Regions from separate parts of the Lysinibacillus sp. NPDC092081 genome, predicted to be linked through region 4. Evidence: riboswitches for the same ligand, from Rfam matches in the RefSeq annotation. Region 4 holds a riboswitch; each other region holds the start of a gene.
The links. Region 4 has a riboswitch for cobalamin ahead of cobT (nicotinate-nucleotide--dimethylbenzimidazole phosphoribosyltransferase). Riboswitches for the same ligand answer to the same signal wherever they lie in the genome.
Positions count from the first base shown of each region.

Region 1: it holds a riboswitch for cobalamin, as region 4 does, so the genes downstream of both, ACIQLB_RS22430 ((2Fe-2S) ferredoxin domain-containing protein) here and cobT (nicotinate-nucleotide--dimethylbenzimidazole phosphoribosyltransferase) in region 4, are expected to answer to the same signal.
Region 2: it holds a riboswitch for cobalamin, as region 4 does, so the genes downstream of both, ACIQLB_RS08620 (ribonucleoside-diphosphate reductase subunit alpha) here and cobT (nicotinate-nucleotide--dimethylbenzimidazole phosphoribosyltransferase) in region 4, are expected to answer to the same signal.
Region 3: it holds a riboswitch for cobalamin, as region 4 does, so the genes downstream of both, mmgD (citrate synthase) here and cobT (nicotinate-nucleotide--dimethylbenzimidazole phosphoribosyltransferase) in region 4, are expected to answer to the same signal.

Region 1 is NZ_JBIVRU010000025.1:14,931-17,133, reverse strand. Features, by position in the region: gene ACIQLB_RS22435 (energy-coupling factor ABC transporter permease) at 1-211, opposite strand, end outside; cobalamin riboswitch at 355-539, opposite strand; cobalamin riboswitch at 769-953, shown strand; gene ACIQLB_RS22430 ((2Fe-2S) ferredoxin domain-containing protein) at 1,090-1,461, shown strand; gene cobJ (precorrin-3B C(17)-methyltransferase) at 1,466-2,203, shown strand, end outside.
Region 2 is NZ_JBIVRU010000003.1:270,286-272,488, reverse strand. Features, by position in the region: gene ACIQLB_RS08620 (ribonucleoside-diphosphate reductase subunit alpha) at 1-1,114, opposite strand, end outside; cobalamin riboswitch at 1,276-1,463, opposite strand; gene ACIQLB_RS08615 (hypothetical protein) at 1,574-2,203, opposite strand, start outside.
Region 3 is NZ_JBIVRU010000004.1:187,521-189,723, forward strand. Features, by position in the region: gene mmgD (citrate synthase) at 1-859, opposite strand, end outside; cobalamin riboswitch at 1,052-1,246, opposite strand; gene ACIQLB_RS09870 (NUDIX hydrolase) at 1,403-1,606, shown strand; gene ACIQLB_RS09875 (LysR family transcriptional regulator) at 1,790-2,203, shown strand, end outside.
Region 4 is NZ_JBIVRU010000001.1:575,648-577,850, forward strand. Features, by position in the region: gene cobT (nicotinate-nucleotide--dimethylbenzimidazole phosphoribosyltransferase) at 1-953, opposite strand, end outside; cobalamin riboswitch at 1,067-1,244, opposite strand; purine riboswitch at 1,462-1,560, shown strand; gene add (adenosine deaminase) at 1,629-2,203, shown strand, end outside.

The DNA.
Region 1 (2,203 bases), on a different contig from region 4:
GACCTAATATCATTTTTGTTTCAGGATTTTCATCGATGGTTTTACGAATAGAACGTAATCCTAAAATAATAAAAGGAATCGATATGACCCACCAAAAAATCGCCCATTCAATTGGCAAAAAGCCCTCCATAATATGCATCGCAAATGCACGATTTGGCACAAATAAAAATGCCAATAAGAAATAACTAAGCTTCCAACCTGAGAATTTCAAAAATCTCTCCTCCTCAATAAATTATTTCGAATTAGCGTGCGCAAATAAAAAAGCACTTCTCCATTTGCGGAAAAATGCATAGCTGAAAAAATGCAAATAAAATTCTAATTTGCTAAGCCGCACACCCATCCTCGTAGGTTGAAACGATCACATATTTTTCGGCAGGTCTCCTGGCTTTAGTTCAACGTTTTATAGGCCTTCCCATCCTTTGGATAGTGACATTCTCTATAAAACTCCCTAGTACAGTGGCGGGACCGCGCCGGACTTAAACCGGCTTCCCTTTTAAGCGAAATGCTGAACAAATCGCACCGAAAAAAGATGAAGTTGTGAGATTTCACGACAAAGTGTAACATGATTTTCCATAAATATGCTATACTTTTTATGAAAATATTTTTAATTGAGTTTCTATGTCGAAAATTCGGATAAATGTAATATGAATGTCGCATTTTTCTAAAAAAAGTTAATAAAAATGTCACAATTTAAGAAAGAAATATTGAAATTATGAAAAAATAAGCTATGATAGAAACAGTTTTCAATTTTATAAAAAAATAATAAATTCATATAAAACATCCATAAGTGCTTGAAATATTTTCAAGATAATAGGGAAATCGGTGAGAATCCGATACAGCCCCCGCTACTGTAATAGCTGATGAAATCGCGGAAGCCACTAGTGAAATCTAGGAAGGCGCGAAAGTAAAAGGAAGCTTAAGTCAGGAAACCTGCTTATGTGATGATGCATGCAAACTTTTCGGAGGGAGAAGTTGAAGCGAGAGCGAGTACACAACTATATTCGTTTTTTTTGCTTCTACAAAACCTTTACTCTTCGTCTAGAGTAAAGGTTTTTCTTTTTCCTAAAAGCAAATGAGGGGAGAACAACTATGACAACTTGGAATTTAGAAGGGATGAAAACACATCTTTTTATTTGCAATGGTAGTAGCTGTATGAAAAAAGATGCTGAGGATATTACACAAGCAATCCGTGATGAAATACAGTTGCTGGCACTTGATAAGGAAATACATACGACAAGGACCCGCTGTAATGGCAGGTGTAAGGATGCTTGTGTTGTCATTGCTTATCCTCAGGGAAATTGGTACAGAGTGCCGACAACGGAGCATGCGAAGGCACTCGTGCAAGATTTAAATCATGAATCGTTACATAATGAGCATGTCTTTACATTGCGTGAAGGTTCGTTACAACGTACAGCACAAACAACAGCCATTAAAGGTATTGAAAAGGTGAAAGAGGGGTAACAAAATGGCGCAAAAAGGTAAGATTTTCGTAGTTGGCTTTGGCCCTGGAGACTTTAAACATATTACGACTCGTGCTGTGGAGGCACTACAACAAAGTGATATGATCATAGGCTATAAAACTTATGTTGAACTTATTCAGGATTTAGTTAGTGCAAAGTCAATTATTAGTACTGGTATGACAGAGGAAGTTTCACGTGCACAGGAAGCGGTACGTCAAGCAGAGGCTGGAAGTATCGTATCGGTCATTTCCAGTGGAGATGCCGGGGTTTATGGAATGGCTGGATTAGTGTATGAAGTATTAATCGAGCTAGGATGGACAGAAGCAACTGGTATCGAGGTAGAAATTGTTCCTGGTATTTCAGCTATTAATTCGTGTGCAAGTTTACTAGGTGCTCCCATTATGCATGACGCCTGTACCATTAGTTTAAGTGATCACCTAACACCTTGGAATTTAATTGCAAAACGAGTGGAAGCGGCAGCTATGGCGGATTTTGTTATTGCTCTTTATAACCCGAAAAGTGGGCGTCGTACGAGACAAATCGTTGAGGCACAACGAATTTTATTAGAATATCGTTCACCAGATACGCCGGTTGGACTTGTGAAAAGCGCGTATCGTGACCGTCAGGAAATTACGATGACTACTTTAGCGGAAATGCTTGAACACGATATCGGCATGTTAACGACAGTTATTATCGGGAATTCAACAACATTTTTCTATGACAATAAAATGATTACGCCACGT
Region 2 (2,203 bases), on a different contig from region 4:
GGAAAGAGCCGTCACCCTTTTTCTCATCGTAGTAATCCTCTAGTGAGTAGCCCATGATTTCTCGCACTTCATGTGGGTCAAATAAATGCCACTCCCCACGTGCCTCAACAGTTTCCATAAATAAATCCGGTAAGCACAGCCCTGTGAAAATATCATGGGCACGCAAACGCTCATCCCCATTGTTTAAGCGTAAATCTAAAAACGTAAAGACGTCTTTATGCCAAATATCTAGGTATACAGCAATAGCTCCTTGTCGTTGACCTAGCTGATCGACTGAAACCGCCGTATTATTAAGTTGTTTAATCCATGGTAAAACGCCACTTGATGCACCTTTAAAGCCTTTAATAGATGAGCCTCGGCTACGAATTTTGCCCATATAAACACCAATGCCACCGCCGTACTTCGATAATGTTGCGACATCTGTATTCGTGTCATAAATACTTTGTAAACTATCATCTACTGTATCGATAAAGCAGCTAGATAGCTGTCCATGTGTTTTACCAGCATTCGATAATGTTGGTGTGGCAACAGTCATATATAAATTACTCATCGCCCAATACGATTCACGTACTTTTTCTAAACGATTTTCTGTTTCATCCTGCATCAGGGTCATCGCAATGACCATCCATCGTTCCTGCGGTAGCTCCACTGGTGTTTTCGTGTAGTCACGGACTACATAGCGGTCCATTAATGTTTTTAAGCCAATATACGTAAACAACTCATCTCGACTTGATTCTAAATAAGAAGCGAGTTCCTGAAGCTCCTGCTCACTATACTTTGTTGTTAAACTTTCATGATACAAACCAGCTTCTGTATAGTGTGCTAAATGTTCTGGGAAAACTTTATAAACATCCTTCACTGAAACACCACGGCGCATTGCAAATTGATCATATAACTTTTCTAAATAAATTTGAGCTGCGACAAATGTCCAGTATGGCTCCTCTTCATCAATGAGGCTAAGCGTTTGTAAAATCATCGCATCTGCCCATGCTTCAAATGTGGCATTGTCGTTTTTTCGTAGCCATCGATCCGATAACCTTACAAAACTTTCGAGTTCATCCTCCGTGTAACTTTTCTTGAGCTTAGTCATTTGCTGTTCAATTTGAATTGTCATGTAACATTCTCTCCCTTTCCTTCTACAGCAACACAAAAAGCGATCACGCAACATTTATCGGTTACGTGATCGCTGTAAAATCGGAAATGGAAATGAAGGACATGCACACAAAGAAGTGAACAAATCTTTCGCCTCCACTTCTCAATCCCCGAAGAATGTGTTGCTGTCTTGAACAACTCGGCAGGTCTCCTGGCTCATGCTTCCTCCAAACGATGGCCTTCCCGTTCTTCACAGTGGCCTAATCATCATTTGTCAGCATTTACAGTTGCGGGGACAGCTTCGGCCTAAGATGACTCTTTTTCCGAATTCCCTTTTAAACCATATTGGTACCGCTTGTCCAAAATACTATATATTGTGTTTTAACTCCTAAACAAATCTAACATATTGTGTTTATTGTTGCAATAGGCGTTTTGCCCCTTGCACGTTATAAAGTGCTACATTTTCTCGAAGCAAGCCCAATTACAATGCAGTTTTACATAGTTTTTCAAAATTTCTAGGAAAATTTTTTTGTGCTTGCTGCTCTTTTTCTGGCTGTATTCCTAGCAAAACTACTGCACATGGACCAGCCGATTTCTCAACATCTAATGAACTTTTGACCTGTTGTTTGCCAAAAAGTCGGGTAAATTCTGCTTGCAGACCTTTTGATCCAACTGGCCATATTTGCTGCACTATTTCCTCATTCCATGCCTGAAAAATGGGTTGCAGCTGTGCGACATCTTCAGGCTGTGCAAGGACTTCATTGCCTACAAGTGGCAGTCCATAGGTGTACCAACTTAGTTGCTCAAGCTTAGTTGCTGTGCGTTTCTGTTGCTCACCAAGCATCGTTACAGACAACCCTGATTGTAAAGTGGGCATATTGGACTCTGTGCTACCGTCTATTGGCGGACAACTAAGACCAGCCTCATCAAAAACCTGCTGAATGCCTGCCACATAACGAGACCATGCAGCATCCCCTGAAAAATTAGCGAGTAAAATATGGCTTGGTAAAGCATTTGCAGCAAGCTGCTCTAAAAATGTAACACGTGCCGTTAAGTATGCCGTTAGTTTGTCTGAAGCAGCCACAACATCTTGTGGCTTTTCACCAATGGC
Region 3 (2,203 bases), on a different contig from region 4:
CCCCTTGCTCCAAACATAATTTTTGCAAAGCCTCTTTCATAATTTGTGCTCTTGGGTCCATCTTTTTCATATATACACGGTGACCAAAGCCCATAATCTTTTCTTTATTTTGTAGTTTGTTTTCCAGCAATGTTTCAAAGCCTTCAACTGTTTTGGCTTCAAGAAGCATATACATCACTGCCTCGTTTGCCCCACCATGTAAATTACCTTTCAATGATGCGACAGCTCCAGTTAAAGCACCATACAAATCAGATTGTGTAGAGGCAATTACACGAGCTGTAAACGTCGAATTTGGCATCTCGTGTTCACTATATAAAACGAGTGACTGATCAAAGATTTCTTCTTCTAACGCAGTTGGTTTTCTGCCAGTAATCATGTAATAAAAATTTGCACTATAGGAAAGCCGGCTATCAGGCTCCACGACATCTTGACCATTTAATACACGATAGCTATTCGCTACGATGTTGGGCATACCACCTAAAAGTCCATATGCTCGCGTCAAATTCTTTTCAGTAGAACGATCATTGATGTGCTGATCATAGCCTGCTAAAACAGAAATTCCTGTTCTAAGCCCATCCATAGCATGTGTTCCATTAGGTAATAACTTGAAAATTTGAAAAATCTCTTGTGGAACTTGATAATTTGATTTCAACTGGTCCTGTAAATCAACTTGTTGCTCGGTAGTTGGTATTTCCCCATGCAATAATAAGTAGACAATGTCTAAATATGAATATCTCTGTGATAATTCAATCAAATCATAGCCTCTAATGACAATTTGACTTCCTACAGTGTCTAAAAAAGATAATTTTGTTTCAGCGGCAATGATGCCATCAAGACCAGGCGAATAATTTAACTCCATTCATTACAACCCCTTTGTTTAATTATTCTTGTAAGCGCTACCAATCAAACACAAAAGAACAACAAAAAAACAACTTCTACCCCTTTGTGAAGTTGTTAATCTACAAAAGCATGACAGAACAAAAAAACAGTGAATTTACATGAATTCACAAAAATCATGCAGTAGCTAACACCTCCCTATCCTCGTAGGTCAATTGATGCTTATTTAGTGGCAGGTCTCCTGACTTATGATCAACGCTACAATAACACCTTCCCATTTTGACAAACAAAACAGTGGTCTTGTTATCGAACTCCTAAATACAGTTGCGGGACAGTGTTGGACTCTCACCAACTTCCCTTTTAATCAAATAGAATCAAATCCATTTGAACCACCAAAATTTAGCATATTCAATTTGTCTTTTTACCTTAACATAGAGCTTTCAAAACAATCAATATAGTTGAAATTTAGAAAAGCTTGATTATAAAAAGCTATTTTCCATTTTTGAAGAACTATTCTATATTTTTTAGCACTATTTTGCACAAAAAAGATTGTTGATCAAAACTAATGAAGCTATTTTTAAAACTTGTAAGTAGAATAGAGGATTCATTTTATGGAAAAACGAATATGTTCGATACTTTGGTGGGGATTAGCAGGGGGCACTATGAAATAACTGAGACTTTAAAAGATGTTGCTTGCCGTGAACTTCATGAAGAAACAGGACTCTTGGCCAATGAAATTACCTTGATTGGCATTTTTTCAGAGACCTGATTATTACTTCCAATTTCGAAATGAGGATGAAGTCTATATTGTCATTTATCTTTATATTGCTAAAAATGTAAACAGGACTCTTACATATCACTAAATTTGATATCAAATCTCGATGAATTATACGGTACTCTATATAAATAATGATATAATATAAGAAATAATTTTATTAAAGAAGGTACGAATATGGAAATACGACAGCTTGAATACTTCTTAGTACTGTGTAATGAACTTCATTTTACAAAGGCTGCCGAAAAATTGAATATTACTCAACCAACGCTTAGCCATCAAATTAAAGTATTGGAAAATGAACTGGGCATTCCACTATTCGATCGACTAGGGAAAAAAATAGCGATTACAGATGCTGGTAAGATATTACTTGAGCAATGTACCTATATATTCCGTGCAATAGATAATACAAGCAATCAGATAATTGAACTTAAAGAATTAAAAGCGGGGAAATTAGTTATTGGCACTTTACCTGGTGAATTAACAAATTTAGTGTCAGACTATTTGTTAGACTATCATCTTGAATATCCAGATTTACAAATTTGCATAAATAGCTCGGATGATTTATTAAAACAATTTAAAGACAATAAA
Region 4 (2,203 bases):
TCGCCTAATCGCATATTCATCTGTAGCATCGGTTCAATTTCGAGCATTTCAGCAGCAATTTTTGCACCTGGTTCTTCAGAAGCATGAGAAGGAATGATATAGTCTTTGACGTTTGGCTCGAGTTCGTATGCAATAAGAGCAGCAACAGTAGAAATAAAGCCATCAATAACAACAGGTTTGTGATGTGCGGCAGCTGCAAGTATCACCCCAGCCATAGCTCCTATTTCTAACCCACCGACCTTTGCAAGAATATCAATAGCATCATCGCGGTTTGGTTTATTTAATGCAATAGCATCATGAATGACTTCTACTTTATGCGCTATCCCCCCTGGTCCAACACCTGCACCGAAGCCTGTCACTTCATTCGGATGACATTCACGAAGAACCGATAATATGGCAGCACTCGGTGTTGTATTACCAATCCCCATTTCACCTGTCCCGAGTACATTTATCCCCTTGCTTATTTCTTCCGTAGCTACTTCAATTCCTACTTCAATGGATTGAATGGCTTCTTCCCTTGACATAGCAGGACCTTTTGCCATATTGTCCGTTCCATATTTAATTTTTTTTATGATGACACCAGCATTATGCGGAATGTCCTCTTTTACGCCAACGTCTACTGTGACAATTTTTGCATCTGTAATTTTTGCGATCGCACAGACACCAGTTCCTCCTCTAGGGAAATTTAATGTTTGAAAGACCGTCACATTTTGCGGATTAGATGTCACCCCTTCATCACAAACACCATGATCTGCAGCACAGACAATAATTGCTTTATTATCAATCGCAGGGAATAGGTCTCCTGTAATACCGGATAGTTGCACAGCAAGGGTCTCCAATTTCCCTAAGCTTCTAGGAGGCTTGCAAAGTGCATCTATGCGTTCTCTTGCCTTCTCCATCATTTTGTGGTCGGCACTTTGAATGTTTTGAATCGTCTGTTGTAATAATTGCATGAAAATTTCCCCTTTCTTTTTTGCCCTTATTACTCGAAGAATGATTTAGAGAAAAAAATAAAAAGCCTGTAGTTTATTCCATAACAAATAAACTACAGACTTTTCCATCGTCTATATAATCGAAGCAATAGGCAGGTCTCCTGGCTCAATTTCAACATTTCATAGAACCTTCCCAGAACGATGCTAGTGGTTATTCTCTATGAAACTCCCTTTTACAGTGGTGGGACCGCTAAAGCTTTTCACTTTATTCCCTATTCTCCCGCAATGGGCACCTAATGCTTTTATGCAATTATTTTAAATTTACGACAAAGTGGTTTTTGTGTCAATATATTAGTGAAATTGTATATTTCTTTCCAACGTTTCTGAGTTACATATAGATACTGAACTTACGTGTTCAATTAGAGCAATCACTTCTTATGCATATGTTTTTAGAATAAACACAATGATTTATCGGTGTTAGGAACCATGTTGACAATCCGAATTTTTTTTATTATCATATTAAAAATCGTTAATGATTTCAATAGTATTTCGTATAACCCCAATAATATGGTTTGGGGGTCTCTACCAGGAACCTAAATTCCTGATTACGAAGAAAGTACAAAATTTGTATTTTCTTTGTAGTCAGGAATTTTTTTTTTGTATTTTAATCTAATAATTTATTTCAGGAGGTCAAAAATGAACTTTTTAGCATTGCCTAAAATTGAACTACACTGTCATTTGGATGGAAGCTTAAGGGCTGAAACTATTATCGATATTGCACAGAAGGAAGGTATTCCGTTACCCTCTTTTGATAAGGATGAACTGCAAAAGGAGCTGATTGCTCCGTTAGAATGTGAATCCCTTGATGAATATTTAAAAAGATTTTCTCTTCCTAATTTGGTCATGCAGTCAAAGGAGAACTTAAGAAGAATTACTTTTGAGCTATTTGAGAATGCAACAAGAGAAAATGTGAAATATTTAGAAGTCAGATTTGCCCCGTTACTTCACACATTACAAGGTCTTGGTGTTGAAGAAGTTATTCAATCTGTTATAGAGGGGATGAGGGATGCTGAAAGCTGTTACGAAATAAAGGGAAATATAATCTTGTCTTGCATGAGGACGATGTCTGTAGAAAGCGCATTTGAGGTGGTTGAAAAGGGGAAAAAGTTCCTTGGTAAAGGTGTGGTGGCAATTGACCTATGCGCATCCGAAGAAGAAGGCTTCTGTGAAAGATTCGTAGATCCAATAGCATTAGCCAAAGAATATGGCTA